Regions from separate parts of the Cellulosimicrobium sp. RS genome, predicted to be linked through region 2. Evidence: riboswitches for the same ligand, from Rfam matches in the RefSeq annotation. Region 2 holds a riboswitch; the other holds the start of a gene.
The links. Region 2 has a riboswitch for FMN ahead of ribD (bifunctional diaminohydroxyphosphoribosylaminopyrimidine deaminase/5-amino-6-(5-phosphoribosylamino)uracil reductase RibD). Riboswitches for the same ligand answer to the same signal wherever they lie in the genome.

Region 1 (15,144 bases), on a different contig from region 2:
CCTGCGCCTTCTCCTGCGCCTTCGCGATGCGGGGCATGAGGGCGCCCACGAGGACGCCGATGACGACGATCGCCCCGAGCGTCGTGCCGAGCAGGACGAGGTCGAGCACGCCCATGAGGACGACCGTCCCGACCAGGGACACCGCCAGGTTCACGAGGTTGACCAGGCTCGACGACGCCGCCTCGCGCAGCAGCACCGTGTCGGACGTGACGCGCGTGACGAGCTCGCCCGTCGGACGGCCGGTGAGCGCGCCGATCCGGGCGCGGAAGAAGCGCCGCACCATGGACGACCGCGCGTCGAGCACCACGCGCTCGGCGAGCGTGCCGAGCAGGACCCACTGCCACAGCCCGAGCACGAGCCCGACGACGAGCAGCCCGACGAGCGTGAGCACGGCCGGGGTCAGCGACTCCCCCGTGCCGAGCGTGTCGAGCACCCATTTGGTCACCATCGGCGTCGCGAGGGTGGCGGCCGTCGTCCCGAGCCCGAGCACGAGGCCGAGCAGCAGGGTCCGGCGGTGCGGGCGGACGAACTGCCACAGCACCGCGAGGCGCGGGAGGAACGGGCCCCGAGGGGTGGCGTCGCGAGGAGCGGGTGGGGCCTCGGGCGTGGTGGAGGTCGGGGACATGTCGTCAACCATGGTTGACATCCTCTCTCGTGTCAACCGTCGTTGACGCGGCGCGAGAGGTCGTGCGCCGGGGCGCTCGACGCCCCTAGTGGAACATGGGTGTTCCATCCGTGACAAGCGGCGTTCCGTCACGACGCGGGCTATCGTGGGCCGCGTGACGGCACGAACGAGCGCGCGGAGCACCCCCGCGGCCACGCCCTCCCGAGCGGCTCCCGACGAGCCGCCCACGAGCGGCACCCGCACCCGGACCCGCCGCGCGATCCTCGACGCGGCCGTCTCGGTGCTCAGCACGGACAAGTCCGCGTCGCTCGGCGACGTCGCGCAGGCCGCCCAGGTGGGCCGCACGACCCTGCACCGCTACTTCCCCGAGCGTGCCGACCTCGTCGAGGCGATCGGTGCCGAGACCGTCGAGCGCACGCGCGCGGCGATCGCCGCCGCGCGGCTCGACGACGGACCCCCGGCCTCCGCGCTGCGCCGCCTCGCCTTCGAGTACTTCGACCTCGGCCCCTGGTACATGGTGCTGTTCACCGAGCTCGCCGACGCCGAGTCCGCGTTCTGGGCCGAGTCCGAGCAGGCCGAGGAGCCGGTGCGGGAGCTGCTGCGCCGCGGGCAGGAGGCCGGCGTCGTCGACGACCAGCTCAGCGTGGCGTGGATCGTCCGCACCCTGTGGTGGATGCTCTTCAACGCGTGGTCCATGGCCGACGACGGCGAGATCTCGCGCGCCGACGCGCTCCGCATGGCCGTCCGCAGCATCGAGGGCGTCGCCCTCACGCGCGAGGCCCGCGCATGAGCGTCAGCCCGGGGCCGGCACCCCGCCCCGGCCTCGGCGAGCGGCTGCGCCGCTGGTGGCAGCGGGCCGACGACGTCCGGAGCGGCGTGCGCTGGGCGAGCGTCGCGACCGTGCTCGGCGGGATCGTCGTCGCGGTCGTGTGCCTCGTGCTCGTGCTGCGCGGCCGCGTCTGGGCGTGGGTCCCGCTGGTGGTCGCCGCGGCCGTCGCGCTGCGCGAGGTCCGCTACCTGCAGCGCGCCGCCCGGGGCGGCCGGCCCCGGTACCAGGAGAACGCCCCGCGCTGACCGCCGGGCGGTCGCTCGTCCGGGCCGCCGTGCGGTCGGCCGTGGGGTCGCCCGTGCGGCCGGCGGTGCGAGAGCGTGCACCTCGCGGGCCACGAGGACCACGCGCTCGTCATCCGGAGGTCGCACCCCGGCGGGCCGCAGGATCCACCGGACGGGCGACGCGCCCGGGGTGCGCCGCGGGACAGACTGTCGGTACGGCGCCGGTCAGCGGCGCCGGCCAACCTCCGGAGGCGCACCGTGACCCCCACCCCCGCCCGGGACACCGCGTTCCCCGCCCACGACGGCGCACCCGACCAGCCGTCCGCCCGCGCGGCAGCGCGCGGCCTGCGCTTCACCGCGCGCCGCGCGTCCCGGGCCCGACGGCGGGGCGCGGCCCCCGCGCGTCGGCCCGCCGTCCCCCCGGTCGAGCGGGCGAACGGCTGGGTCGTCGCCCTGGCCGTGGCCGCAGGAGCCGTGCTCTTCTCGACCCTCGCGATGAAGGCGTTCCTCGGCGGCTGACCCTCGGTCCGGCGCCCACGGCCCGCGCACCAGGGATCTCCCCGACGCCCGCGGTCTCACCCGCTCCAGCCGTCGACGCGGGCGCCGCCACAGGTCTACCGTCGAAGCACGGGCGCCGCTGCCGACGGCACGCGCCCGGCCACCGTCGGGCCGGAGGCCGCCCCGGGGCTCAGGCTTCGCCGGCGGCCGCCGCGTCCCACACCACGACGTCGCCCGCCCGGACCGTGCCGGACGACAGCAGCCGGCACACGACGCCGCCCCGCGTGTGCATCGCGCGCATCGCGCCGGGCGCGATCCAGTCGTCGAGCAGCCGGCACGGCGCGGCGATCCGGAGCACCTGGAGCTCGACGTCCCCGATCCGCAGGAACGACCCCGGCTTCGTGGGCAGGTCGCCGTGGGTGAGCGTGACGTTGCGCCGGGTGAGACCGGGGTCGATCTCCTGCCCGAGGTCCGCGGAGGCCGCCGCCAGGTCGGTGAGCGTCTGGATCGTCACGTGCCGGTGCTTCGACCCGTGGTACCGGTCACCGACGAGGCCCTTGCCCTCCTCCGCCTCGACCGACGCGACGACCCGCGTCGGCAGCCGACGGGCCTTCGCGACGTGGATCGCGTGCACGCGAGGCTGGTCCGGCATGGCCCCAGCCTCGCACCCGGCGCCGCCCCAGGGCCACCGCCCCGGGCCGGGCGAGCGCCGGGTACCGGTGTACCGTCCGGTGCATGACCGACGTCCGCAGCCGCACCCATGCCCAGGCCGTCGACGCAGCGATCGAGCTCTTCACCCGCAAGGGGTACGAGCAGACGACCGTCGAGGAGATCGCCGACGCCGCCCAGGTCAGCCGCGCCACCTTCTTCCGCCGCTACGGGTCCAAGGAGGACGTGGTCTTCGCGGACCACGAGCTCCTGCTCGACGAGGTCGTCGTCATGCTCGCCGCGACGCGGCCCGTGCCCGACGCCGAGGGGCACCTCACGCCCGACCCGACGGTCGACCCGTACCTCGAGGTGTGCCGCGCGGCGCGGCTGGTGTTCGACCACCACGTCGGGCAGCGCGAGACGTCACTCGCCCGCTGGCAGCTCCTCCAGCAGGTGCCGGCGCTGCGCGACCGCGAGCTCGTCACGACCCACCGCTACGAGCGCGCGTTCACCGCGTACCTGCGCGACGCGCTCCCGCCGGACGAGCGCCGGTCGACAGCGTCCATCGCGTTCGCGGCGTCCGTCGTCGCCGTGCACAACGCGCTCCTGCGCCGGTGGTTGCGCTCCCCCGAGCAGGACCTGCGCCCCCAGCTCGAGGAGGCGTTCGCGGACCTGCGCCGCGCCGCCGTCGGCCGGTACGCCGCGCCCGACGCCGCCGCCCAGGAGCGCAGCGGGGACGGCGTGCCCGCGGCGCGGCGCGTCGTCGTAACCGTGGTGGACGCGGACGCGGACGCGCAGGGCGTCGCGGACGACGTCGCGCGCGCCGTCCGCGACGCCCTGGCCTGACCCCTCCCGCCCCGCCCCGCCGAGCAGGTGGTCCTGGTTCGTCTGCGCCCGCGGACGGACCAGGACCACCTGCTCGGCGGCGCAGGGTCGCATCGTGTTTCAGTCCGTGGGACGGTGCGGTGCGAGTCCCGTGCCCGGGGAATGCGCGAGTAGCATCGGCGGTTGCAGAACGCAGTACGCACGAACGTGCTCCGGGGTCGGTGCAATTCCGAGCCGGCGGTGACAGTCCGCGACCCGCGCCCACGCGCGGTTGACCTGGTGGAACTCCAGGACCGACGGTGACAGTCCGGATGGGAGGAAGCACGTGCGGCGCGGCCGTCCTCGGCCGGGCTCTCGCGAGCCCGCGCGACGGGGCGCGGTCTCGCCGTGGTGAGCGACGCCGTCGGGCCCTCGTGGCCCGGCCCGGCCGCCCGCCCTCACCCCGGAGCGCCCGTGCCCGGGAGGACGAGGACATCCGATGGACCTGATCCACGCGCTGTTCGACGCGCAGCTGACGATCGGCGACCAGCATCTGCTGTGGCGCGAGATCGTGGGCAACGGGTTCGGCCTGGCGTCGGCGCTGGGCGGCATGCGGCGCAAGGTGTGGGCGTGGCCCGTGGGCATCGTCGGCAACCTGCTGCTGCTCACGGTGTTCCTCGGCGCGGTGTTCGCGACGCCCAACCCGGTCAACCTGCTCGGCCAGGCGGGCCGCCAGGTGATGTTCGTCGTCGTGTCGGTCTACGGGTGGGTGCAGTGGCGCAAGACCCAGGCGCGGCTCGGCGACGCCGACGCGGACAGCCACGGCGTCGCCGTCGTGCCGCGCTGGGCGTCGTGGCGCCAGCGCGTGTTCCTCGTCGTCGCGCTCGTCGGCGGCACGGCCCTCCTGACCCCGGTCTTCCGCGCGCTCGAGTCGTACGAGCCCGTCTGGGCCGACGCGTGGATCTTCATGGGCTCGCTGCTCGCGACGTACGGCATGGCGAAGGGCTGGGTCGAGTTCTGGCTCATCTGGGTCGCCGTGGACGTCGTGGGCGTGCCCCTGCTGATCTCGGCCGGCTTCTACGCGTCCGCGTTCATGTACGTGTTCTACGGCGCGTTCACGCTCGTCGGGTTCTTCGTGTGGTGGCGCGTCAACCGCCGCGCGGCCGCCGCTGCCGAGGCGGACGCCGCGGCGGCGGGCGCGCCCGCCTGACCCGCCGGTCACCCGACCCCACCCACACCGATACCCCGTCTCGATTGACTGAGACGGGGTATCGCTGCACTATGGGAGGGACCGCCGCCGACGCCGGGCCCGCACCCCGGGCAACCGCGTCGAGGACGGTCGACCGACCGCAGCCGCCCTCCCAGGGGAGCACCGATGCCCACCACCCCGATCATGCCCGGCGTCACCGAGCCCACCTACGACCTCGCGACCCCGCTCGACCTCGACTACGCCGGCGCGTTCGCCGACGCGACCGAGGAGGACCGCGCCCACCTGCAGCGCGTCCGGCAGTTCGTCCAGGACGAGGTGCTGCCCGTCATCGACGACTACTGGGAGCGCGCCGAGGTCCCGTTCGACCTCGTCAAGCGCATGGGCGAGCTCGACCTGCTGCGCGACGGCGTCGACGTCGACGGTCGTCCGCACGTGAGCCAGCTCGCCGCCGGCCTCGCCGCGATGGAGATGTCGCGCGGCGACGGCTCCGTCGCGACGATCTGCGGCGTCCAGGGCGGTCTCGCGCTGCGCAGCATCCAGATGCTCGGCTCCGACGAGCAGCGGGCGAAGTACGCCGAGCCCATGGCGCGCGGGGAGATCCTCGGCGCGTTCGCGCTCACCGAGCCCACCCACGGCTCGGACTCCGTCTCGCTCGAGACGACGGCGCGCAAGGAGACGCGCGACGGCGTCGAGGGCTACGTGCTGAACGGCGAGAAGAAGTGGATCGGCAACGGGTCGTCGGGCCACATCACGGTCGTGTGGGCGCGCCTCGTCGGCGACGACGGCGACGGCCAGGTCCACGGGTTCGTCGTGCCGCAGGACAACCCGGGCTACACGGGCACGACCATCACCGGCAAGGTGTCGCTCCGCGCGATCTGGCAGGCGCACGTCGTGCTCGACGACGTGTTCGTCCCCGCCGAGAACGCCCTGCCCGGCGCGCGGTCGTTCAAGGACACGTCGCGCGTGCTCTTCGCGACGCGCCTCGGGGTGGCGTGGGCCGCCGTCGGGCACGCGGTCGCGTGCTACGAGGCCGCGGTCGCGTACGCGAAGCAGCGCGTCCAGTTCGGGCGCCCGCTCGCCGCGAACCAGATGGTGCAGGAGCGCCTCACGCGGATGCTCTCGACGATCACGCAGCTCCAGCTCCTCGTCGCGCAGATGACGCGGCTCGACGAGGCGGGGACGCTCACCGGCCCGCAGGCGTCGCTCGCGAAGTACACGTGCACCCGCGGGGCGCGCGAGGTCGCGGCGAGCGCGCGCGACCTGCTCGGCGGCAACGGGATCCTGCTCCAGAACCGCGTCGCGCGGCACTTCGCCGACATCGAGGCCCTGCACACGTACGAGGGCACCGAGTCGGTCCAGGCGCTCATCGTCGGGCGCGACATCACGGGCGTCTCCGCGTTCGTCTGACGGGCCCGAGGGCGCACGCCCTCCCCCCGCTCCCCGGCGCCGCTCGCCCCTCCTCGCGGCGCCGGGGCTCCTTCCTGTTCGCCCCGTCTCCTCGCCCTCCCGGATCGGAGTCCCATGAGCACCGACGCCAGCCCCCTGCCCGACGCCGCCGCCGTCACCCCCGAGGACGAGGTCACCCCGGTCCTCCTGCACGGCGCGCGCACCCCGTTCGCGCGCTTCCGCGGCGCGCTCGCCTCGCTCTCGGCGGCCGAGCTCGGCGCGCACGCGATCCGCGGCGCGCTCGCGGCCGCGGGCGTCGCGCCGGAGCAGGTCGACACGGTGATCGTCGGGCAGGTCGTGCAGGCGGGCGCCAAGCAGGGCCCCGCGCGCCAGGCCGCGATCCTCGCGGGCCTCGGCTGGGACGTGCCCACCGTGACGATCAACAAGCTGTGCCTCTCGGGCCTCACCGCGATCATCGACGCGGCCCGGCTGGTCCGCACGGGCGAGGCGAGCGTCGTCGTCGCGGGCGGCCAGGAGTCCATGACGAACGCGCCGCACCTCGTCGTCGGGTCGCGCTCCGGGTTCGCGTTCGGGGACGTGACGATGGCCGACTCGCTCACGCACGACGGCCTGAACGACCCGTTCAGCGGCGAGGTCATGGGCGAGCTCACCGACCGCGGCTGCGTGACGCGCGGCATCGGCCGCCCCGAGCAGGACGCGTTCGCGCTGCGCTCGCACCAGCGGGCCGCCGCGGCGCGCGACGCCGGGCGTCTCGCCGAGGAGATCGCCCCCGTCGAGGTGCCGCAGCGGCGGGGCGAGCCGGTCGTCGTCGAGCACGACGAGGGCGTGCGCGCCGACACGACGCTCGAGGCCCTGGAGCGCCTGCGCCCCGCCTTCGTGCAGGACGGGACCATCACCGCCGGGTCGAGCTCGCCCCTGTCCGACGGCGCGGCGGCGGTCGTCGTCGCGAGCCGCGCCTTCGCGAAGCGCAACGGCCTGCCGTGGCTCGCCGAGATCGGCGCGGCCGGCCAGGTCGCGGGACCCGACAACTCGCTGCACTCCCAGCCGGCGCGGGCCATCGAGGCCGCTGTGAAGCGCGAGGGGATCGCCGCCGCGGACCTCGACCTCGTGGAGATCAACGAGGCGTTCGCCGCCGTCGCGCTGCAGTCCGTCGCGGACCTCGGCATCGACGCGGACGTCGTCAACGCCGACGGCGGCGCCATCGCGCTCGGCCACCCGGTCGGCGCGTCGGGCGCTCGGCTCGCGCTGCACCTCGCGCTCGCGCTCCGTCGCCGCGGGGGCGGCGTCGGCGCGGCGGCGCTGTGCGGCGGCGGCGGGCAGGGGGACGCGCTCGTCCTGCGCGCCTGACCCTCCGGGCGGGCCCCCTCGGGGCTCCGCCGCGCGAGCCGACCAACCCTGGTGCACGATGCTGCACCAGGGTTGGCGCGTTTCGGCCGCCGCGGTGTGACGCAGATCGCGCCACGACGGCCGGGTTTCGCGTCATGGATCGCGTCTGACGTGGTCCCTCTCCCTGGAACCGCCCCCCACGAGAGGACCGTCATGACCACCGTGACCGACGCAGCCCGCCGTACCGCGAGCCGTGCGCGCCGCTCGCACCTGTCCGCCGTCGCCGTCGCGCTCGTCGGGCTCGCCGCAGGCTTCGCCGCGGCGCCCTACCTGCTCGGCTGACGTCTCCCGCTCGACGGTCCCGGGACCGCGGTCCCGGGCTCTCGTCATCCCTCGGTCGTCGTGCTCCGCGCCGGCTCGCGCGCGAGCAGCTCCTCCAGCCGGTCCAGCAGCGGGACCTGACCCGCGACGACGAGCCCGCGGGCGCGCGCGAGCGCGAACCAGCCGGCCCGGTCGAGCTCCGGGAACTCCTGCATGCGTCCCGAGCGCGGCGGCCACTCCAGCGCGAACGTGTTGCTCGCGATCGTCGTGACGTCGAGGTCCGCCTCCCGCGCCCACGCCGCGACGAGCTTGCCCGCGCGCTGGCGCACCGTGCCGAGGTCGAGGTCCGGTGCCGCGCCGGCGGGAGCCGGGACGCCGAGCTCTTCCGCGAACTCGCGCAGCGCCGCCGCGTGCTCGTCCTCCCCCGGCTCCACCTCGCCCTTGGGGATCGTCCACCCGCCCGCGTCCTTGCGCGCCCACAGCGGGCCCCCCATGTGCCCGAGGAGCACCTCGACGACGTCGGCACGGAACCGGTAGAGCACGAGCCCTGCTGACTGCTTCACCCCTCCTTCCTACACAGCCGACGCCGGACCGGCCCGTCGGGGCCGCGCGGACCACCCGCCGAGGGCGTCTCGGGGTCGTGTCCGGGGGCCTGTCGGGGGTCTGTCGGCGGCACGGCGTAGCGTCGGCAGCACCAGGACCGGGACCGCAGAAGGGGACGACCATGGCCACGCAGAGCGTCACGCACCTCAACCCGCCCGGGCTGCACCGCAACCCCGCGTTCTCGCAGGGCACCATCGTCGAGACGAGCCGCACGCTCTACGTCGGCGGGCAGAACGGCACGGACGCCGCGGGCGCGATCGTCGAGGGCGGCATCGCGGCCCAGACGGCGCAGGCGCTGCGCAACGTCCTCGCCGTGCTGGCCGAGGCAGGCGCCGGGCCAGAGGACGTCGCGCGGCTCGCCGTCTACCTCGACCCCGAGGCCGACCTCATGGAGGGCTTCGCCGCCGTCGGCGAGGTCTGGGGCCCGCACCCCGCCGCCGTGACCGTCCTGCGGGTCGGGATCGGGCGGCCGGGCGCGCTCGTCGAGATCGAGGCGGTCGCGGCGCTCCCCGCCTGACGCGAGGCACCCGCTCCCGCGCGCGACGTCACGGGGGTGCCGCTACTGTCCGGGGGTGCCAGCCGACCGGACCCCGTACCGCGCCCTGTGGCGGGCGGCGGCGTACGGGGTCGCGGCCTCGCTCCCCGTGCTCGCGCTCGCCTGGCTCGTGCGCGCGGAGTCGGGGGTCGTCGTCGACGCCGACCGCGCCGCCGTCGCCGCGGCGACGCGGTTCGCCGGCGAGCGCCCCGCGCTCGAGCGCGCGCTCCTCGTGGGGCAGGAGGCGCTCGCCGCGCGGTGGATGAACCTCGCCGCGATGGGCGTGTGCGTCTGGGCGTGGCGACGCCACGGGCTCGGGTCGCGCGCGGCCTGGGCGGCCGGGACGATCTGGGGCGCGTGGGCTCTCGGCCTCGGCGCGAAGGAGGTCGTCGGCCGCGCGCGGCCCGTCCTCGAGGACGCCGTGTCGACCGTGCCGGGCGCGAGCTTCCCCTCCGGGCACGCGATGAACGCGGCGGCCGTCGGGGTGACGCTCAGCGTGCTCGTCTGGCCGCTGCTCGGGCGGCGAGGCCGCGTCGCGGTGGTCGGCGGTGCGACGGCGCTCGCCCTCGTCACCGCGGCCGACCGCGTGCTGCTCGGCGCGCACTACCCGTCCGACGTCGTCGGCGGGATCCTCCTCGGCGGCGCGGTCGCGGGGGCGTCCGCCGTCGGCTACCACGGGTGGACCGCCGCGCGGTCCGGCCGTCCCTCCGGTGACACTCCCAGGAACGAGGTCTGATGCAACCCTTCGTGCACCGCTACGAGCTGGACACGACCCGCCCCACGGCGAAGGAGGTGCTGCGCGACGTCGGTCTGCGGGCGTTCCTCCCGGGGGCGGTGCTGTGGGTGGTCATCGTCGCGACGGGCTTCCTCGTCACCGGACCGCTCGGCGACCTGCCGGGCGAGGTCGCGGTCAACCGGTGGTTCGAGCAACGGCGCACGCCGTTCTGGGACACCGTCACCGACGTGCTCTCCCTCATCGGCACGACCGAGTTCATCATCGGCGGCACGCTGCTCACCGTCGCGCTCGTGTGGTGGCGCACCCGGCAGTGGTGGTTCGCCCTCGTGCCCGCGCTCGCCGTCGCACTGCAGGCGCTGATCTTCCTCACGTCGTCGATCGTCGTGGGGCGCGAGCGGCCCGACGTCTCGCGGCTCGACGAGGCGCCCCCGACGTCCAGCTTCCCCTCGGGGCACACGGGCGCGTCGGCGGCGTTCTACCTGACGCTCGCCCTGCTCGCGCAGCGCATCACGAACCCGGTCCTGCGCGTCGTCGTGACGGTGCTGTGCTGCCTCGTGCCGCTCGGCGTGGGGCTCTCGCGGCTCTACCGCGGCGCCCACGGGCCGGCGGACGTCGTCGTGGGGCTCCTCAACGGCATCGTGTGCTGCGTCCTCGCGTGGCACTATCTGCGCCGCGACCTGCGTTCGAAGCGCTGAGACCCCGGGGGGACGCGCTCCCGGCACCCCGTCGTCGTGCGGGGGCGGTCCGGGCGCGCGCGGCACCCGGACCAGCCGTCAGCTCAGGCGCACAGACCCACCGGGTCCCACGAGCCCCACGTCACGGAACCGGGGAGCTCGCCCTTCGTCCACCACTGGGCCGTGTAGTTCACGCCGGCGCGGGACACGGTCTGGCCGCCGGTGTAGACGGCCTCGCGCGACCAGGCCGGGGCGCAGACCGCCGCCTCGACCTCGGGCGCGGTGCCGCAGGGGCCGATCTTCTTCCAGGCGTTGCTGGCACCCGGCTCCTGGTTGCGGGTCCACCACTGGGCCTTGTACTCCGAGCCCTCGTGCGAGACGACCTCACCACCGGTGTAGACGCCGGTGCCGTACCAGGGCACCGCGCACTCCTCGGCCACGCCGGGACCGGGGGTCGCCGCGCGCAGCGTCGAGCCCAGGGCGTCGCCGAGCTCGTTGCGGTAGTCGCCGGAGAGGTCCCACCACATCGCGCCGCCGTAGCCCTGCGTCGCGACGAACTCGGCCTTCGCCGTCACGGACGCCGGGTCGTCGTAGCTCCACCACTGGTCGCCGTTGTACAGCCAGCTCGCGCCGATCTTCGGGTCGAAGAACTTCTTCCCGCCGAACGAGCGCAGCTCGGCGTACGTCTTCGTGCCGACGTACCCGGCGGCGGGCTGCCAGCCCTTCGTGCCGTCCTTGACGCCGTACCAGCCGTGGCCGTAGGCCGCGAGGCCCGCGTTGATCTGCGACGGGTCCGCGCCCGCCTTCACGTACATGCCGAGCGCGCCGTCGAGGCCGAGGCCCCAGTTCTCCGCGCCGTCGGGGTGCAGGTTGCCCTGGTGGCCCGTCTTGTTCGGGACCCAGCCGCCGTGGAAGTCGTAGCCCTGGACGTTGAGGAAGTCCACGACCGCGAACAGGCGCGGGTCGAGCCAGCCGCCCTGGCCGGCGTTCCAGCCGCCCGCGGGCGCGAACGCCGTCAGCAGGTAGTCCTGGCCCGTCGTCGCGCCGCGCGCGTCGAGCTCGGCACGGAACTCCTCCATGAGGAGCAGGAAGTTCTCCTTGTCCTCCGGGCGGACGTTCGCCGTCTCGCCACCGGTGACCGGCCACTCCCAGTCGATGTCGATGCCGTCGAAGATGCCGGCCGCGACGCCGGGGCCGCCCTTGCCGTCGACGACCGGCAGGTTGCCGTCGATGTAGAGGTCGAGGCACGAGTCGACGAGCCGCGTACGACCCTCGGCCGTGGACGCCGCCTCGGAGAAGTTGTCCGACCAGGTCCAGCCGCCGAGGGAGACGAGGATCTTCGTCTCCGGGCTGACGGCCTTGAGCTTCTTGAGCTGGTTGAAGTTGCCGGCGAGCTTCTGGCCCGGCTTGTCGGCCTTGCCATCGACGGAGTCCGCGGCGGGCACCTCCGCGACGAAGTCGTTGAGGGGGTCGCCCTCGCCGGGGACGTCGGCGATGTCGCACACCAGGTCGGTCGTGACGTTGCCGAACGCGTAGTTGATGTGGGTGAGGTCCTCGATCGCTCCGGTGCGCACGAGGTCGGCCACGTGGAAGTCGCGGGTGACGCGCGAGTCGGCCATGACGTAGCCGACGCTGCGGAACCCGTTGATGTCCGACGGCCCGGCGACGGAGGCCGCCGGCTTGGCCGTGGGCTGGGGCGCCGCCGCGGCGGGCGACGCGAAGGTGGCGGCCGTGAGGGCGAGCGCCCCGACGACGGCGGAGGCCGCGACCACGCGCGAGCGCGCTGGCGAGGTCCTGGCGAGCGAGCGGCCGGGGGCAGCCGCGCTGGGTGTCGATCGATCGGTCATGAAGGCCTCGTTGCTCTTCGGCCCGGGCTGGGGATCCCGGGATTTGTTCGGTCTCCTGCAAGATACCCGCGCGCGTCCCCGTCACGCCAGGGTCCGAACGAAACTCTTACCGCTGTCGGTGGCAGGGCGCAGAGTAGGGCGGTGAGCTTCGACCGTGCGCCGCACGCCCCCGTGCTGCGCGCCCGTCCGACGATCGCGCACCTCGACGCCGACGCGTTCTTCGCCGCGGTCGAGCAGCACCAGCGCCCGTCGCTGCGCGGGCGCCCGGTGCTCGTCGGCGGCGTGGGGCCGCGCAGCGTCGTCGCGACGGCGTCGTACGAGGCCCGGCAGTACGGCGCCCGCTCGGCGATGCCGATGGAGCAGGCGCGGCGGCTGTGCCCGCCGTCGACGGTCGTCGTCGTGCCGCGGTTCGCCGCGTACTCCGCCTACTCGGCCCGCATCATGGCGGCGCTGCGCGAGGTGACAGACCTCGTCGAGCCCGTGAGCATCGACGAGGCGTTCGCCGACGTCGCCGCGGCCGTCGGGCCGGAGACCGACCTCGAGGCGCTCGCCACGGGGATCCGCGAGCGGGCGCGCGAGCTGAGCGGCCTGCCCGTCTCGCTCGGGCTCGGGCGGTCCAAGCTCGTCGCGAAGCTCGCCTCGGAGGCCGCGAAGCCGGGCGGCGTCCGGGTCGTCGGGGCCGACGACGAGGACCCGTTCCTGCTCGACCTGCCCGTGCGAGCGCTCTGGGGCGTCGGCCCGGTGTCGGCCGCGCGGCTCGACGAGCTCGGGGTGCGCACGGTCGCCGACCTGCGCCGTCAGCCGCTCGACACCCTGCTCCTCGTCGCGGGCGAGGCGGGCGGCACCAACCTCTACCGGATCGCGCGCGGCTGGGACGACCGCCCGGTCTCCACGGTCCGTGAGCGCAAGTCCGCGGGCGCGGAGCACACGTTCGACACCGACCTCCACGGCCGGTCCGCGATCGCCGCGGCGCTCGATCCCGTGGTCGACGCCGCGCTCGCCCGCCTCGAGCGGCACGCCGTCGCGGCACGCACCGTCGTGGTCAAGGTGCGCCTCGCGTCGTTCACGACCCTCACCCGCTCGGTCACGCTGTCTCGCCCGACGACCGACGAGGGCGCCCTCCGCGACGCGGCCCACCGCGCGCTGCGCCTCGCGGACGTCACCGAGCCCGTCCGCCTGCTCGGGGTCGCGTTCCACGCGCTGTCCGAGCACGCGCAGCTCATGCTGCCGCTCGGCGCGGACGCGGCGGAGGACCCCGCCGTTCCGATCGCCGCGGAGGTGGTGGGCGCCGAGGCGGCGGGCGATGAGGCGGTCGGCCCCGGGGCGGTCGGTGCAGAGTCGGTGGGTGCAGAGTCGGTGGGTGCCGAGGCGCCCGGCGCCGCCGCGACAGGACCCGTCCAGGCGACGGCCGCCCTCCTCGCCCCCGGCCTCGACGTCGCCACCCCGGCTGACGGGCGCGGGTGGGTCGTGCGCGTCGGCGACGACGGCCGCGTCGCCGTCCGCTTCGAGACGGCGCGGACCGGCCCGGGCTACCAGCGCTGGGTCGACCCGGAGGCGGAGGCGCTCGCGCTCGTCGAGCCGCTCGGCCCCGACGGTGAGCCCGTGCGCGCCTCGCCCGCCGACGACGACGTGTAGCCGCGAGCCGCCGCGCCCGCGCGTGTGTCGTCCGTGCTCGTCCCGTCCGCGCTCGTCTCGCCCGCGCTCGTCTCGCCCGCGCTCGTCTCGCCCGCGCTCGTCGCGCCTCTGTTCGTCCCGTCCGTGCTCGCCCTGTCCGCGCTCGTCCCCTCCGTCCCGGCCCTGCCCGACGACGGGCGGTCGGCGCGCTCCCGACCGGGCCCCGCGCCGTCGGGCACGCGCGGGACGACCCCGGCCGCGACGAGGAGGAACGCCGCGCCCACCCAGAACGCGGCCTGCGGCCCGACGACGTCGCTCAGCCCGCCCGTCGCGAGCGCGCCGACCGCCTGCCCGGCCGTGAGCGTGACGAAGAGCGCGGCGGTCGCGCGTCCGGCGGCGTGCGGGCGCAGCACGGTGCCCCACGCGATGAGCACGCCGCTGAGGGCGGTGTAGGCGCCGCCGAAGAGCGCGCCCGCCACCGCGACGACGGGCACGCTGCCCGGGGCGAGGGCCAGGGCGGCGGTGCCGACCGCCGTCGCGACGGCCGTCACGACCCAGGCGCCGCGCAGACCGAGCACGCGGACGGCGTCGCCGCTGAGGGCACCGAGGACCGCCGCCGCGCCGAGGAGGCACCAGAGGGCCGCCGTCGTGCGGCCGGGGAGGCCACCGGTCACGGTGACGAGGTCGCGCCCGAACGTCCAGACCGCAGCGCTGCCGATCCCGGCCACCGCGGCCGCGAACCCGGCGCGCCCGAGCGACCGCCCGCCCGCGCCGCCGGACGCGGGCGGCGACTCGGGGGCCGCGGGCCAGCGCGCGCTCCGGTCGGCGACCGCCGCCGTGACCACCGCCCCGACCGCGGCGGCGCACCACACGGGACGCCAGACGTCCGGCGCGACGAGCGTCGCCGCCCCACGAGCGCCACGCCGACGCCCGTCCCGGAGTTCACGACGGCCTGCATGCGCCCGGCCCGGCGGCCGTCGGCCGTCGCGCCGACCGCGGCGACGAGCGCGGGCGACGCCGCACCGGCGGCGCTGCCCGCGACGAGCACGCCCGCCGCGAGGCTCGCGGACGACCACGACAGCCCGACCAGGACCGCCCCTGCCGCGGCGAGCGCCGCTGCGGCCCAGACGACCGCGCGCGGGGAGCGTCGGGCCATCGCGCGCTGCGCCCCGAGCGCGGCGGCGCAGTACGCGGCGAAGCTGCCCGCGGCGATCGCGCCCGCGGCGGCGGACGAGAGGCCGAG
Region 2 (15,144 bases):
GCGGGTCCGGGTGCCCCCACCCACCAGGACCGCCTGCTCGACCGAGTGGGTCGGGGCGCACCAGGGTGCTCAGAGGGTGCGCTGGAGCAGGATCGTGTCGACCCAGCGGCCGTGCTTGAACCCGACGGCGGTGAGGCGGCCGGCCTCGACGAAGCCGAAGCGGCGGTGCAGCGGGAGCGACCCGGCGGCCTCGGGGACGTCGGCGACGACGGAGACGACCTGGCGGACCCCCGCGGCGGCGAGCGCCTCCAGGAGCGCGGCGAGCAGCGCGGTGCCCACCCCGCGCCCGGCGTGCTCCGGGGCGAGGTAGATCGTGTCCTCGGCGGTGTGCCGGTAGGCGGGCTTGGGGCGCCAGGCCGACGCGTACGCGTAGCCCGCGACGACAACGCCGGTCGGGGAGCCCGGCCCGCCCGGGGCGTCGACCTCGGCGACGAGGAACGGCAGGCCGCGCGCGGCGACGTCGTCGAGCTTGCGGTGCCACGCCGGGACGTCCCAAACCTCCTCCTCGAACGTCACGCACGTGTCGCGCACGAACGGGGCGGCGATCTCCGCGACCCGCGGCAGGTCGTGCACCGTGGCCGGGCGCACCGTCACGGCGGGCGCGGAGGCGCGCGGGTCCCCGGGGCGGTGCGGCGTGCCGCGGACGGAGGCAGGGGCCGGGCCGAGGGAGGGGGAGGAGAGGTCGCTCACGCGACGAGGGTACGAGCACCGGGCTCCGGCACGCGCCCCTAGGCTGGGCCCATGGCAGCCCTCATCGCACCGAGCATCCTGTCCGCCGACTTCGCGAACCTCGAGCGCGACCTGAACGCGATCGCCACGGCGGACTACGCGCACGTCGACGTCATGGACAACCACTTCGTGCCGAACCTCACGCTCGGGCTGCCGGTGTTCGAGCGCCTGGCGCAGGTGTCGCCCGTCCCGATCGACGCCCACCTCATGATCGAGGACCCAGACCGCTGGGCGCCGGCCTACGCGGAGGCGGGCGCGGCGTCGGTCACGTTCCACGCCGAGGCCGCTGCTGCCCCTGTGCGGCTCGCTCGCGAGCTCCGCCGCCTGGGAGCCCGCGCAGGCGTCGCGCTGCGCCCTGCGACGCCGGTGGAGCCCTTCCTGGACCTGCTGACCGAGGTGGACATGATCCTTGTCATGACGGTCGAGCCGGGCTTCGGCGGGCAGTCCTTCATCGAGGGGACGCTGCCGAAGATCCGGCGGGCGCGCGAGGCCGTGAGCGAGTCGGGCCTCGACGTGTGGATCCAGGTCGACGGGGGAGTGTCCCGCTCGACGATCGAGCGAGCCGCGGACGCGGGGGCGAACGTCTTCGTCGCCGGGTCGGCGGTCTACGGGGCGGAGAGCGTGCCCGGGGAGATCCAGGCGCTGCGCGATCTGGCGGAGGCGTCGGCGCACTCTCACTGACGTCAGGACGGGAAGGGGCCCTCTTCGGGCCCCTTCTTCGTTCCACATAAAATAGTGTGCCAAGCGCACATCTTCCATCCACAAGACCGCGAGAACCTCACCACCGAGCAAGGAGAAAGAGCGGAGCCAGCCGTCGGACGGCGAAGCTCGACGGCTCAGGGGGAGGCGGTGCTCGCGAGCGGCGACCTCGACGGGAGCGGGCGAGGTCGCGTCGGACCGCCGGTCGCACCCGCGCGGGGCGCACCCGGAGTAACATCGGCGGTTGCAGTACGCAGTACGCACGAACGTGCTCCGGGGTCGGTGCAATTCCGAGCCGGCGGTGACAGTCCGCGACCCGCGCCCACGCGCGGTTGACCTGGTGGAACTCCAGGACCGACGGTGAAAGTCCGGATGGGAGGAAGCACGTGCGGCGTGGCCACGCCTCGGCGCGTGGTGCTCCGGCGACCCGCCGGTGCACCCGTCCGGGACGGTGACGGCCTCGCCGTGGTGAGCGACGCCGTCGAGCCCTCGTGGCTCGACCCGCCGCCCGCCCTCACCCCGGAGCGCCCGTGCCCGGGAGGAGGACGATGGGCGAGCATCCCCGCACCCTGACGGTCGACGACGCGATGACGCGCGCGCTCGAGCTGGCGGCCCGAGGGCCGGCGCACGGGCCGAACCCCCGCGTCGGGTGCGTCCTGCTGGGCCCTCCGCCCGGCGCGACCCTGCCCGACGGCGCCGCGCCCGGTTCGATCGACCCGCACCCGCGGCCCGTGCTCGCCGAGGGGTGGCACCGTGGCGCGGGGACGCCGCACGCCGAGGCGGCGGCCCTCGCGGACGCCCGGGCGCGCGGCGTCGACGTGGCCGGCGCGACGGCGGTCGTGACGCTCGAGCCGTGCGCCCACACCGGTCGCACCGGCCCGTGCGCCGACGCCCTCGTCGCCGCGGGCGTGGCGGAGGTCGTGCTCGGCGTCGACGACCCGAACCCCGTCGCCACGGGCGGCGCGCACCGGCTGCGGGCCGCGGGGGTCCGCGTCGTGCGCGGCCTGCGCGCCGCCGAGGGCGAGGAGCTCCTGCGGGTGTGGCTCACGGCCGTCCGGCGCGGCACGCCGTACGTGACGCTCAAGACGGCTACGACGCTCGACGGCTACGTGGCCGCCGCGGACGGGACGAGCCGGTGGATCACCGGGCCCGCGGCGCGCGAGCACGCGCACCGCGTGCGGGCGGAGGTGGACGCGATCGTCGTCGGCACGGGCACGCTCCTGGCCGACGACCCCGAGCTCACCGCGCGGGTGCCCACCCACGGCTCGTCCCACGAGGCCGCGAGCGCCGCGCGTCTGGCGGAGCACCAGCCGTTGCGGGTGGTCGTGGGCCTGCGGGGGATCCCGCCGACGGCGCGGGTCCACGGGGAGGGTGGCGAGCTGGTGCACGTGCTGACGCGGGACGTCGGTGAGGTGCTGGAGCGGCTCGCGGAGCGCGAGGTGCGGCACGTGCTGGTGGAGGGCGGTCCGACGCTGGCGACGGCGTTCCTGGCCGCGGGCGCGGTGGACGAGCTGCACGCGTACGTGGCCCCGGTGCTGCTGGGGGGCGGGCGGCGAGCGGTGGACGGGTTGGGTGTGGCGACGATCGCCGACGCGCACCGGTTCCGCACGGTGGAGGTGAGGCGTGTCGGGGACGACGCGCTGGTGGTGTCCAGGAAGAGCACGGAAGGACGGGTGGGTTGATGTTCACGGGGATCGTGGAGGAGATCGGCAGGGTCCGGGGGATCGCGTTCCCTGGCGGCGCGGGGGAGGACGCGGTGCTCACGGTCGAGGGGCCGCTCGCGGCGTCGGACGCGGCGCTCGGTGACTCGATCGCGGTGAACGGGGTGTGCCTGACGGTCACGAGCCTCGGGGGCGACGGGTCGTTCACGGCGGACGTGATGCCGGAGTCGTTGCGGCGGACTGCGCTGGGTGACCTCGTGGCGGGGTCGCCGGTGAACCTGGAGCGGGCCGTCCGGGCGGACGCGCGGCTGGGCGGTCATGTGGTGCAGGGCCACGTGGACGGCGTCGGGACGCTCGTGAGCCGCGCGCCGGGGGAGCGGTGGGACGACCTGGTGCTCTCCGCCCCTGCGGGTCTGACGCGCTACGTGGCGGAGAAGGGCTCGATCGCGGTGAGCGGGGTGTCGTTGACGGTGACGCACGTGGACGACGAGACGTTCGGCGTCTCGCTGATCCCGACGACGCTCGAGGCGACGATCCTCGGGCGACTGGTGCCGGGCGACCGGGTGAACCTCGAGGTGGACGTGCTCGCGAAGTACGTCGAGCGCCTGCTGGTGTCCGGCGTGGTCCCCGGGAGCGCGTCGTGACGGGCGCGGGGTCCGCGAGCGCCGCGGTGCCGGAGGGGTCGGGGGCCGTGCGGCTGGGGTCGGTCGAGGAGGCGTTGGCGGCGATCCGGGTGGGGCGTCCGGTGCTGGTGGCGGACTCGCCGGACCGGGAGAACGAGGCGGACGTGGTGTTCGCGGCGCAGGGGGTGTCGGCGGAGTGGGTGGCGTGGACGATCCGGCACTCGTCGGGGTACCTGTGCGCGCCGATGCCGGCGGCGCGGGCGGACGCGTTGGAGCTGCCGTTGATGGTGCCGCACAGCCAGGATCCGCGGCGGACGGCGTACACGGTGACGGTGGACGCGGCGACGGGGGTGTCGACGGGGATCTCGGCGGAGGACCGGGCGCGGACGTTGCGGGTGCTGGCGGACCCGGCGTCGGGTGCGAGTGATCTGATCCGGCCGGGTCATGTGCTGCCGTTGCGGGCGGTGCCGGGGGGTGTGCTGCATCGTGCGGGGCACACGGAGGCCGCGGTGGACCTGGTGCGTCTGGCGGGGAGGGGTGAGGTCGGGGGTATCGCGGAGCTGGTGCACGACGACGGGACGATGATGCGTCTGGGGGACGCGGCGGCGTTGGCGGAGCGTGACGGGTTGGTGCTGATCACGATCGCGGACCTGGTGGCGTGGCGGCGGGTGCACGACTCGGCGCCTGCGGTGGCCACGGAGGTGCCGGATCGGGAGGCGGTGGCGCGGCGGGTGCACCGCACGTCGTCGGCGGAGCTCCCGACGGTGCACGGCCGGTTCCGGGTGGTGGGGTACCGGGACCTGCGTACGGGGGCGGAGCACGTGGCGCTGGTCCCTGCGGTCCCCCCTGCTGGTGCCTCGGGTCGGGGTGAGGCTGGTGCGGAGGCCGCGAGCGCCGTCGGGACGGAGGTGGTGCCGGTGGTGCGGGTGCACTCGGAGTGCTTGACGGGGGACGCGTTCGGGTCGTTGCGGTGCGACTGCGGTCCGCAGCTGGGGGCGGCGTTGGGGCGGGTCGCGGCGGAGGGGGGTGCGGTGGTGTACCTGCGGGGGCACGAGGGTCGGGGGATCGGGTTGCTGGCGAAGATCGGGGCGTACGAGCTGCAGGACGCTGGTCTGGACACGGTGCAGGCGAACCTGGAGCTGGGGTGGCCGGTGGATCGTCGGGAGTACGGGGCGGCGGCGGCGATCCTGGCGGACCTGGGGTTGTCGCGGGTGCGGTTGCTGACGAACAACCCGGCGAAGGTGACGGGTCTGGTGGCGTCGGGCATCGACGTGGTGGGGGCGGAGCGGATCGAGGTGGGTCACGGTGAGCACAACCGGGCGTACCTGGTGACGAAGAAGGTGGCGATGGGTCATCTGCTGGACACGGTGGCGGTCCCGGACGGGGCTGTCCTGGTGGAGCCGGGCGACGAGCCGGGTACGGAGACGAAGGAGGACGAGGGATGAGCGGGGCAGGTGCGCCGACGGTGAGCGTGGACGGGTCGGGGCTGCGGGTGACGGTGGTCGCGGCGAGCTGGCACACGGAGGTGATGGACGGGTTGCTGGCGGGCGCGCGGCGGGCGTTGGCGGCGGCGAACGTGTCGCACGTGAGCGTGGTGCGGGTGCCGGGGTCGTTCGAGCTGCCGGTGGCGGCGGCACGCGCGGTGGAGCACGGCGCGGACGCGGTGGTGGCGCTGGGCGTGGTGATCCGTGGGGGGACGCCGCACTTCGAGTACGTGTGCCAGGCGGCGACGTCGGGTCTGACGGACGTGAGCGTGCGCACGGGGGTGCCGGTGGGGTTCGGTGTGCTGACGTGCGACGACGAGCAGCAGGCCCTGGACCGGGCGGGCCTGGAGGGGTCGCGCGAGGACAAGGGTGCGGAGGCCGCGGAGGCGGCGGTCGCGACGGTCGTGGCGCTGCGCGACCTGTGACGGACCGGGTCGGGGCGTGCCCGCTGGGCGGACACGCCCCGGCCGGGTCCGGGCGGCGGATACCCTGGAGCCCGTGAAGACGTTCGAGTCCCTGTTCGCGGAGCTGTCCGAGAAGGCCACGACGCGACCTGCCGGTTCCGGCACGGTCGCGGAGCTGGACGCCGGCGTGCACGCGATCGGGAAGAAGGTGGTCGAGGAGGCCGCCGAGGTGTGGATGGCCGCCGAGTACGAGGGCGACGTGAAGACGGCGGAGGAGATCTCCCAGCTCCTCTACCACCTGCAGGTCCTCATGCTGGCGAAGGGTCTGAGCCTGCAGGACGTGTACGAGCATCTGTGAGCGGCCGCGCCGGTGAGCGTCCCCCGCTCCCGGCCGCGAGCGCCGCTCGCCCCTCGCTCGTCCCTGCTGTTCCCCTCTTCCTGCCCGATCCCCTGAACGAAGGTCCTGTCATGCTGCGTATCGCCGTCCCCAACAAGGGGTCCCTGTCCGAGCCCGCCGTCGAGATGCTGCGCGAGGCGGGGTACCGCCAGCGCCGTGACCCGCGCGAGCTGGTGCTGGCGGACCCGGACAACGACGCCGAGTTCTTCTTCCTGCGCCCGCGCGACATCGCGGTGTACGTGGGGTCGGGCACGGTCGACGTCGGGGTCACGGGTCGGGACCTGCTGCTGGACTCGGGCGCGGACGCGGTGGAGCACATGCAGCTCGGGTTCGGGGGGTCGACGTTCCGCTACGCGGCGCCGGCGGGGACGATCACGTCGTTGGAGCAGGTGCAGGGGCTGCGGGTCGCGACGTCGTACGAGGTCCTCGTGGAGGGGCACCTGCGGGCGCACGGGGTGGACGCGACGGTGGTGCACCTGGACGGTGCGGTCGAGTCGGCGGTGCAGCTCGGGGTGGCGGACGTCGTCGCGGACGTGGTCTCGACGGGCACGACGCTGCGGGGCGCCGGCCTGGAGGTGTTCGGCGACCCGATCCTGGTGTCGGAGGCGGTGCTGATCCGGCCGCGCAAGGTTGCGGAGGCGGACGTCCCGGCGGGGGTGGAGGTGCTGTCCCGTCGTCTGCAGGGGGTGCTGACGGCGCACGAGTACGTCCTCATGGACTACGACGTGCCGGTGTCGCTCGTGGACCGTGCGGTCGCGATCACGCCGGGCCTGGAGTCGCCCACGGTGTCGCCGCTGCACGACCGGGACTGGGCGGCGGTGCGGGCGATGGTGCGCCGCGACCGCACGAACCAGGTCATGGACGCCCTGTACGACGTGGGTGCGCGCGCGATCCTCGTGACCCGGATCCACGCCTCGCGCCTCTGAACCTCGGCCCCCGGTGGGTGGTCGGCGGGTGTGAGACGGTGGCGGCATGAGCACCGACCCGTTCCCCGACCCCGGCCTGCCGGGCGACCGCGACGACGACCCGTACCGCACGTTCCGGCCCCGGTTCGGCCTGGTGTCGGCCTGGGCGACGGGCGTGGTCGTCGTCGGCGGGTGCGTCGTGGTGGGGCTGTCCGCGACGGGGCCGCTCGGCACGTCGTGGGTGAACCGGCTGTCCATCGCGGCGTTCGCGCTGTTCGCGGCGTGGCTGCTGTGGCGCCTGGGCGGCGTGCACGCCGTCCCGACGCGCGAGGGCCTGCGGGTGCGCAACGTCATCTACACGCGCCGCCTCGCCTGGCCCCAGATCGTGTCGGTCCGCTTCGGCTCCGGCGACGCGTGGGTGCGTCTCGACCTCGCGGACGGGTCCACCCTCGCCGTCATGGGCATCCAACGGGCCGACGGCGCCCGGGGCGAGGCGGAGGCGCGTCGCCTCGCCGCCCTGGTGAAGGCGCACGGCGAGGCCCACGAGTAAGGACCGCAGGCGCGGGCCTCCCGTGCCCGCGCCACGGGTCACCCCGTACCGACGACGACGGCCCCCGGATCGAGGAGATCCGGGGGCCGTCGTCGTGCGCCGGCGGGATTGCCGCCGGCGGCGCGGGTCAGAACGCGGCGCGGTGGCGCGGCTTGCGCTCGCCCCGGTCGTCGGCACGGTCGAACCGGTCACGACGCTCGTCACGACGACCCGACGGGCCGTGCCCGGCACGCGGGCCCCGGGACGCGGGCGCGCCCTCGTCGAGACGGATGCGCAGCGCCTTGCCCGCGACCCGTGCCCGCGAGATGCGGTCCATCGTGTCCGCGTCGAGCGGGGCGGTGATGTCCACGAGCGAGAACGACGGGAAGATGTCGATCTTGCCGACGTCCGACCCGGCCAGACCCGCCTCGTTCGTCAGCGCGCCCACGATCCCGCCCGGCATCACGCCGTCCTTGTGCCCCACGGACAGGCGGTAGCGCGTCCCGACGGCGTCGCGGCGGATACCGCGCGTCCCGTCGCCCTCGCGCCGGCCCGACGCACGGTCACCGCGCGACGGACGCTCGCCCGCGCGCTCCGTACGACGCGCCTTCGACTGCTCGCGCGCCGCGGCCCGCTCCGCCTCGAACCGCTCCTGCTCCTCACGGGCACGCGGCCCGTCGTCACCGACCGCGAGCGCCGCCATGGCCGCGGCGAGGTCGACCGGGTCGACGTCGTGCTCGGCGAGGAAGGTGCGCACCATGTCGGCGTACATCGACAGGCGGCCTGCCTCCTGGCGGGCGGGGACCTGCCCGAGCAGGGCCCGCACCTTGTGCGCGGACACGTCCGCGGGGGAGGGGATCTCGATCTCCTGCAGCGGGGTGCGGGTCGTGCGCTCGATCGCGCGCAGGCGCCCGCGCTCGTGCGGGGTGACGAAGCTCAGGGCCTCGCCGGTGCGGCCCGCGCGGCCGGTGCGGCCGATGCGGTGCACGTACGCCTCGGGCTCGCCCGGCAGGTCGAAGTTCACGACGAGACCGATGCGGTCCACGTCGAGGCCGCGCGCGGCGACGTCGGTCGCGACGAGGACGTCGAGCGCACCGGAGCGCAGGCGCTCCACGATCCGCTCGCGCTCCTTCTGCGCGACGTCGCCCGAGATGGTCGCGGCCGAGATGCCGCGCTCGACGAGCGCGGACCCGACCTCCTCCGCGGCGCCGCGCGTGCGGGTGAACACGATCGCGGCCTCGGCGTCGGACGTGGCGAGGACGCGCACGAGGGAGCCGGTCTTGTGGCGGAACGGCACGACGGCGTACGTCTGGCGCACGCTCGTCACCGTGGAGGACTGGCGGGCGACGGCGATCTCGACCGGGTCGGTGAGGTGCTCGTTCGCGACGCGGCGGATCGGGGCGGGCATCGTCGCGGAGAACAGCGCGACCTGACGCTCGCGCGGCGCGCGGGAGAAGATCGTGTCGACGTCCTCCGCGAAGCCCATGCGCAGCATCTCGTCGGCCTCGTCGAGCACGAGGAAGCGCACGTCGTCGAGCACGAGGGTGCCGCGCTCGATGTGGTCGATGACGCGCCCGGGCGTGCCGACGACGACCTGCGCCCCGGCCGCGAGCGCCCGCTGCTGCGGCTGGTAGGGCGAGCCGCCGTACACGGCGACGACGTCGACCTTGGGCAGGTGCGCCGCGAACGACTCGACGGCGTCGGCGACCTGCATCGCGAGCTCGCGCGTCGGGGTGAGGACGACGGCCTGCACGCGCCGCAGCGTGGGGTCGATCGCGGCGAGCAGCGGGAGGCCGAACGCGGCGGTCTTGCCGGTGCCGGTCTGCGCGACGCCGGTGATGTCGCGGCCCGCGAGGAGCGCGGGGATGGCCTCGGCCTGGATCGCGGACGGGGTGACGAACCCGAGGTCGGCGACGGCGCGCTCGAGGGGCGCGGGCAGGCCGAGGTCGGAAAACACGGGGCCGGTGGGAGCGGTCTGCTCCGCGACGGCGGGGGAGGTGTCGGTGGAGTGGTCGAGGGCGTGCGAGGGCGCGACGACGTCAGCAGTCATGAAAGGGTGAGGACCGTTCGTTTCGGGGTGTGGAGTGGCGTGCGGTCACCGGGTCGGTTCTCGCAGGTCGCACTCCCGAACACACCAGGCCGGCCACCGCCACGATCGGGGAGATCAGGGGGGTCGGCCACTCTCACGGACACACGCGGGACGAGCGACGAACTCCAAAGGTCCACCCATCGTACCGGAGGGCGCGGGCGGGCCGCGGGGCCGGGCCCGGTGACGTCCCTCACCCGCACCCGCCCCGCCGGTGCCCGGCCCGCCCCGGACACCGGGCGAAGCGGGTGATTTCGGGCCCTGCGGGGCGCCGCGCCGCGAAATGAGGGCCCAGGTCACCGGGGCCGGTACGTAGGATGGTCGCGCGCGGCAGGTCGCCGCGACGGCGCGACGCGAGCACGGGGCGGTGGGTGTGACGGCAGGGCAGCAGGTCAGCTCGCGCGTCCTGACCGTCCCGAACGTCATCAGCCTCCTGCGGCTGCTCCTCGTACCCGTGTTCGCGGTCCTCATCGTGCGCGGCGACGACGTGTGGGCCCTGGTCGTCCTCGCCGTGTCCGGGGCGTCGGACTGGCTCGACGGCGTGCTCGCGCGCCGCCTGGACCAGGTGAGCCGCCTCGGGCAGATGCTCGACCCCGCCGCCGACCGCCTCTTCATCCTCGTCACCCTCCTCGGGCTCGCGTGGCGCGACGTCGTGCCCGTGTGGCTCGTCGTCGCGATCGTCGCGCGCGACGTCCTGCTCGCGGGCCTGCTGCCGCTGCTCGCCCGCCACGGCTACGGGCCGCTGCCCGTGAGCTTCGCGGGCAAGGCCGGCACGTTCGCCCTGCTGTACGCGTTCCCGCTGCTGCTCCTCGCGGAGATGCCGGGCTGGCTCGGCGACGTCGCCGCCGTCACCGGGTGGGCGTTCACCTGGTGGGGCGTGGGCCTGTACTGGCTCGCGGGCGCGCAGTACGTGCTGCAGACCCGGGCGCTCGTCCTGCGCGACCGCGCCGCCCGCACCGACCGGCCCGGGACCGCGACGAAGGAGACGCCGTGACCGACACGCGACCGGACCAGCCCGCCGCCGCGCGCCGCGCACCCGTGGACGCGTCCATGACCCTCCTCAACGAGGTCATGCACCGCCCCCTCGACCCCGGGTACGCCGCCGCGGCCGCGCGCCGCGCCGCTGGGCAGACCCCGCACCGCGGCCGCACCGGCACCGTCGCGCTCGTCGCCCTCGCCGTCGTCCTCGGCGTCGTCACCACCGCCGCCGCCGTGCAGCTGCGCGCCCCGCAGCCCGGCGTCATCGCCGCACGCGAGACCCTCGAGCAGGAGATCCTCGAACGCCAGGCCACCGCCGAGGAGCTCTCCGCCCGCGGCGCAGAGCTGTCCGGCGAGATCGAGCAGCTCCAGGGCGCGGCCCTGAGCGGCGCGAGCGCCGACGTGCTCGACAGCCTCCAGGAGGAGGGCGCGCTCACCGGGACGCAGCCCGTCGAGGGCCAGGGCGTCGTCGTCACCCTCGACGACACCGGCGGCGGCCTGTCCTCCGGGGCCACCGACGCGAGCTCGCTCGTGCACGACTCCGACCTGCAGCGCGTCGTCAACGCCCTGTGGGCCGGCGGCGCCGAGGCCGTCGCGATCAACGACCAGCGCCTGACCGGCCTGTCCGCGATCCGCAGCGCCGGCGACGCCGTGCTCGTCGACCTGCAGCCCCTCGTCGGCCCCTACCGCGTCGAGGCGATCGGCGACCCCGACGCGATGCGCACCTCGCTCCTGCGGTCCGGCACGTCCGACTTCCTCCAGCTCCTCGGCACCCAGTACGGCATCCGCTCCGGCGTGACGACGCAGAGCCGCCTCGACCTGCCCGGCCGGTCCGCGCCCACGCTGTTCTTCGCGCACGCCCCGGAGACGACCGTAGACTCCGACGCACCCGCCGAGGAGACCGGCCCCGCGCCGGGCACGACCGACGGGTCCGGGACCCCATCCGCACCGCACGAGACAGGGCAGGAGATCGTCGAATGATCGCAGTCGTCGGACTGGTGGTGGGCATCGTCGCGGGCCTCGTCCTGCAACCCACCGTGCCCGTGTCGCTGCAGCCCTACCTCCCCATCGCCGTCGTCGCCGCCCTCGACGCCCTGTTCGGCGGCCTGCGCGCCCGGCTCGACGGCCTGTTCGACGACAAGGTCTTCCTCGTGTCGTTCCTGTCGAACGTCGTCGTCGCCGCCCTCATCGTGTTCCTCGGCGACCAGCTCGGGGTCGGCAGCCAGCTCTCGACCGCCGTCGTCGTCGTCCTCGGCATCCGCATCTTCTCCAACGCCGCCGCGATCCGGCGCCACATCTTCAAGGCGTGAGCATGAGCCGCGACCCCCGCGACCAGGCTCCGGGCGACCGGCCCGAGCACCCCACCACGCCCGCGGACGGTGACGACGCCGCCGTCGGCACCCCCGCCGTCCCCGGCACCGAGCCCGGGACCGACGACGACGCGCGCGACACGGAGCACGTCCCGCCCCGCACCGACGACTCCGACGAGGACGCCACCACCCCCGTCGAGACCGGCCCGGGCCCGGGTGCGCCGCCCGGCGCGCCCCACGACGACCCGGACGAGCCCGCAGCGGTCCCCGGCGACCCCACGACGCCGAGCGACGCACCGGCGGCCGGCGAGACCGTGGCCACCACCGGCCACCTCGAGGACGACGGCAGCACCGCGGCCGACACGACCCCGACCGGTGCCGCGCCGACCGGCACCAGCGGCACCCCCGGCACGGCCGCGCCGAGCGACCCGGACAACACGGTGCCGAGCGACACCACCGTCCCGGCCGCAGCAGCGGGGGAGCGCCCCGCACCCGACGACCGCGCCGACCAGCCCGACGACCCGAGCCCCGCCGCCAACACGCCGGACCCTGCGACGCCCGACGCGACGACGGGCGCGACGACCACCCCGGAAGCCGCGGCGCCCGAGCAGGACGCCGAGACCGCGCCCACCGCCGAGCCGGACCCGGTCACCGGGGCGACGGCCGCCGTCGGGCGCCACGGCACCCCCACCCAGCCCGAGCCGCGCGGGCTGCGCGGCCTCGGCCGGGCGATGCGACCGCGCGCGTCGCGCTCCCAGGTCATGGTCGGCGTCCTGTGCGCGCTCCTCGGCTTCGCGCTCGTCGTCCAGGTGAGCCAGACGCAGGAGGACCAGCTCTCCTCCCTGCGCCAGAGCGACCTCGTGCGCCTGCTCGACGACGTCACCCAGCGCTCCGGCGAGCTCGAGGACCAGGTGTCCTCGCTCGAGGCCACGCGCGACGAGCTGCAGTCCGGCTCCGGCCGCGAGCGCGCCGCGCTCGAGCTCGCCGAGCAGCAGGCCGAGACGCTCGGCATCCTCTCGGGCCGGCTCCCCGCCGAGGGCCCGGGCGTCGAGATCGAGGTCGTCGAGGGTGCCGAACCGCTCAAGGCGTTCGGCCTGTTCAACGTGCTGGAGGAGCTGCGCAACGCGGGCGCCGAGGCCATGGAGGTCAACGGCGTCCGCCTCGTCGCGAGCAGCTACTTCGAGGACACCTCCGACGGCGTGGTCGTCGACGGGCAGGTGATCTCGTCCCCGTACCGGTGGACCGCGATCGGCGACCCGTCGACGCTCGAGACCGCGCTCGAGATCCCCGGCGGCGCCATGGCGTCCCTGCGCGCCGACGGCGCGCGCACCACCGTCACCCAGCAGGACAGGGCCGAGGTCACCGCGACCGTCGAGCCCCGCGCACCCCGGTACGCGACCCCCGTCCCCGCCGACGAGTGAACCGGCTTCCCGCAGGCCCACGGGCCGGGGTAGGTTGGGACGACCGAGGGTCGCACGCACCGCGTGACCTGCAGGTGTAGTAGTTTTCGAGCACCAGTTTCCCGCACCCCGGGGCTCGTCCCCCGGTGCGGTTTCCGAGCTCGAGCACGACGTGCGTGAGCCCCGAGGAGGCGTGATGAGTGTCCCAGGCGGTCCTGAGGTGCCGAACCGGGCGACCAGCGACACGACGGTCAGCTTCGGCCGGATCGAGGCCCCGATCGAGGAGGGCGTGCAGCCCGGGGGCCTGAGCCCCGAGGAGCACGCCGCCGTCGCCGCCCTGCCCCGCCACTCGGCCCTGCTCATCATGCAGCGCGGCCCCGGCCAGGGCTCGCGTTTCCTCCTCGACGCCGAGCGCACCGTCGCCGGGCGCTCCGAGCACGCCGACATCTTCCTCGACGACGTCACCGTGTCCCGCAAGCACGCCGAGTTCGTGCGCGAGGGCGAGCACTTCGTCGTGCGTGACGTCGGGTCCCTCAACGGCACGTACGTGAACCGCAGCCGGATCGACGCGGTCGCGCTCGGCACGGGCGACGAGGTCCAGATCGGCAAGTACCGGCTCACGTTCCACGCCAGCCCGCACGCGGCGGCGTCGTCGGGCGGCGCGGCCTCCCCGTCGTGAACATGTCGACCGGCGCCGCGCACGCCACGGCCCCGGAGCCCGCGGACGGGCCCGAACCGTGGCCCCAGGGGATCTCGCGCCGCGCGACCATGCGCATCTCCGACGTGCTGCGCGCGCTGCGGGCCGAGTTCCCCCACGTCAGCCACTCCAAGCTGCGCTTCCTCGAGGAGCAGGGCCTCATCGAGCCGGTGCGGACCGCGTCGGGCTACCGCCAGTACAGCCCCGCCGACGTCGAGCGCCTGCGCTTCGTGCTCGTCGAGCAGCGGGACCGCTACCTGCCGCTGAAGGTCATCAAGGACCGCCTCGCCGCGCTCGACGCCGGGACCGACGCCGAGACGCTCGCCCCCCGCCTCGCGACCACCGACGGCGAGCCCGGGTCGGCCGGCGTCCGCCAGCGCTACACCGTCGACGCGCTCGTCTCCGCCGCCGGGGTCGAGCGCGAGCTCGTCGAGGGCCTCATCGAGGCCGGCGTGCTCCGCCAGGCGCCGGGCGGGCAGCTCGACGCGCGCTCGCTCGACGTCGTCGTGCTCGCCGCCGGCCTCGCGGACTACGGCATCGAGCCCCGCCACCTGCGCTCCCTGCGCACCGCCGCCGACCGCCACGTGAGCCTCGTGCAGCAGGTCGTCTCGCCGTGGCGCGGCCAGCAGAGCCCGTCCGCGCGCGCCCACGCCGGCACCGTCGCGTCCGAGGTCGGCGAGCTGTGCGCGCAGCTGCACACCGTGTTCGTGCGCCAGGGCGTCGACGACCTCACCCGCTGACGCCCGCACCCGCTCCGCCGTGCCTCGCGCGACGGCCCGACGCCCGTCGCGCACGCCCGGTGCGCACCCCCTGCCGGATGCCGGGTGGAGTCGTACGGTGGTGGAGTGAGCGACGACGTCCCGATGGTCCCGGTGGAGGTGCTGGGGGTCCGTCAGCAGCAGCGCGACCAGGAGATCGTGGTGCTGCTGCTCGACGACGCGTCCGAGCTCGTGGTGCCGATCGTCATCGGCCCGCGGGAGGCGAGCGCGATCGCCATGGCGCAGGCAGGGCTGCCCACGCCGCGGCCCATGACGCACGACCTGCTGCGGGACCTGCTCGACGCGGTGGGCGTGCGGCTCGAGCGGGCGGAGATCGTCGCCCTCGACGGCGGCATCTTCTTCGCCGAGCTCGTGCTCAGCAACGGCGTGCGGCTCGACTCGCGCGCGTCGGACGCGATCGCCGTCGCGGTGCGCACCGGGAGCCCGGTGCTGTGCTCCGCGGAGGTCGTGGCGACGGCGGGCG

Region 1: another riboswitch for FMN. It lies ahead of pnuC (nicotinamide riboside transporter PnuC); the one in region 2 lies ahead of ribD (bifunctional diaminohydroxyphosphoribosylaminopyrimidine deaminase/5-amino-6-(5-phosphoribosylamino)uracil reductase RibD).

The regions. Positions count from the first base shown of each region.
Region 1 covers NZ_JBJXVU010000010.1:123,884-139,027, forward strand. The annotation lists gene ACI769_RS15760 (ABC transporter ATP-binding protein) at 1-625, opposite strand, end outside; gene ACI769_RS15765 (TetR/AcrR family transcriptional regulator) at 780-1,415, shown strand; gene ACI769_RS15770 (hypothetical protein) at 1,412-1,699, shown strand; gene ACI769_RS15775 (hypothetical protein) at 1,937-2,197, shown strand; gene ACI769_RS15780 (MOSC domain-containing protein) at 2,367-2,828, opposite strand; gene ACI769_RS15785 (TetR/AcrR family transcriptional regulator) at 2,912-3,670, shown strand; FMN riboswitch at 3,853-3,978, shown strand; gene pnuC (nicotinamide riboside transporter PnuC) at 4,128-4,838, shown strand; gene ACI769_RS15795 (acyl-CoA dehydrogenase family protein) at 5,004-6,245, shown strand; gene ACI769_RS15800 (acetyl-CoA C-acyltransferase) at 6,360-7,592, shown strand; gene ACI769_RS15805 (hypothetical protein) at 7,785-7,913, shown strand; gene ACI769_RS15810 (NUDIX domain-containing protein) at 7,958-8,455, opposite strand; gene ACI769_RS15815 (RidA family protein) at 8,617-9,012, shown strand; gene ACI769_RS15820 (phosphatase PAP2 family protein) at 9,068-9,766, shown strand; gene ACI769_RS15825 (phosphatase PAP2 family protein) at 9,766-10,461, shown strand; gene ACI769_RS15830 (glycosyl hydrolase family 18 protein) at 10,545-12,287, opposite strand; gene ACI769_RS15835 (DNA polymerase IV) at 12,429-13,922, shown strand; gene ACI769_RS15840 (YbfB/YjiJ family MFS transporter) at 13,817-14,977, opposite strand; partial or broken gene ACI769_RS15845 (YbfB/YjiJ family MFS transporter) at 14,869-15,144, opposite strand, start outside.
Region 2 covers NZ_JBJXVU010000008.1:186,351-201,494, forward strand. The annotation lists gene ACI769_RS13945 (GNAT family N-acetyltransferase) at 70-690, opposite strand; gene rpe (ribulose-phosphate 3-epimerase) at 742-1,410, shown strand; FMN riboswitch at 1,693-1,818, shown strand; gene ribD (bifunctional diaminohydroxyphosphoribosylaminopyrimidine deaminase/5-amino-6-(5-phosphoribosylamino)uracil reductase RibD) at 1,977-3,110, shown strand; gene ACI769_RS13960 (riboflavin synthase) at 3,110-3,733, shown strand; gene ribB (3,4-dihydroxy-2-butanone-4-phosphate synthase) at 3,730-5,157, shown strand; gene ribH (6,7-dimethyl-8-ribityllumazine synthase) at 5,154-5,621, shown strand; gene ACI769_RS13975 (phosphoribosyl-ATP diphosphatase) at 5,695-5,958, shown strand; gene hisG (ATP phosphoribosyltransferase) at 6,069-6,923, shown strand; gene ACI769_RS13985 (PH domain-containing protein) at 6,970-7,452, shown strand; gene ACI769_RS13990 (DEAD/DEAH box helicase) at 7,580-9,481, opposite strand; gene ACI769_RS13995 (CDP-alcohol phosphatidyltransferase family protein) at 9,891-10,511, shown strand; gene ACI769_RS14000 (DUF881 domain-containing protein) at 10,508-11,476, shown strand; gene ACI769_RS14005 (small basic family protein) at 11,473-11,805, shown strand; gene ACI769_RS14010 (DUF881 domain-containing protein) at 11,808-13,226, shown strand; gene ACI769_RS14015 (FHA domain-containing protein) at 13,402-13,884, shown strand; gene ACI769_RS14020 (MerR family transcriptional regulator) at 13,887-14,642, shown strand; gene ACI769_RS14025 (bifunctional nuclease family protein) at 14,766-15,144, shown strand, end outside.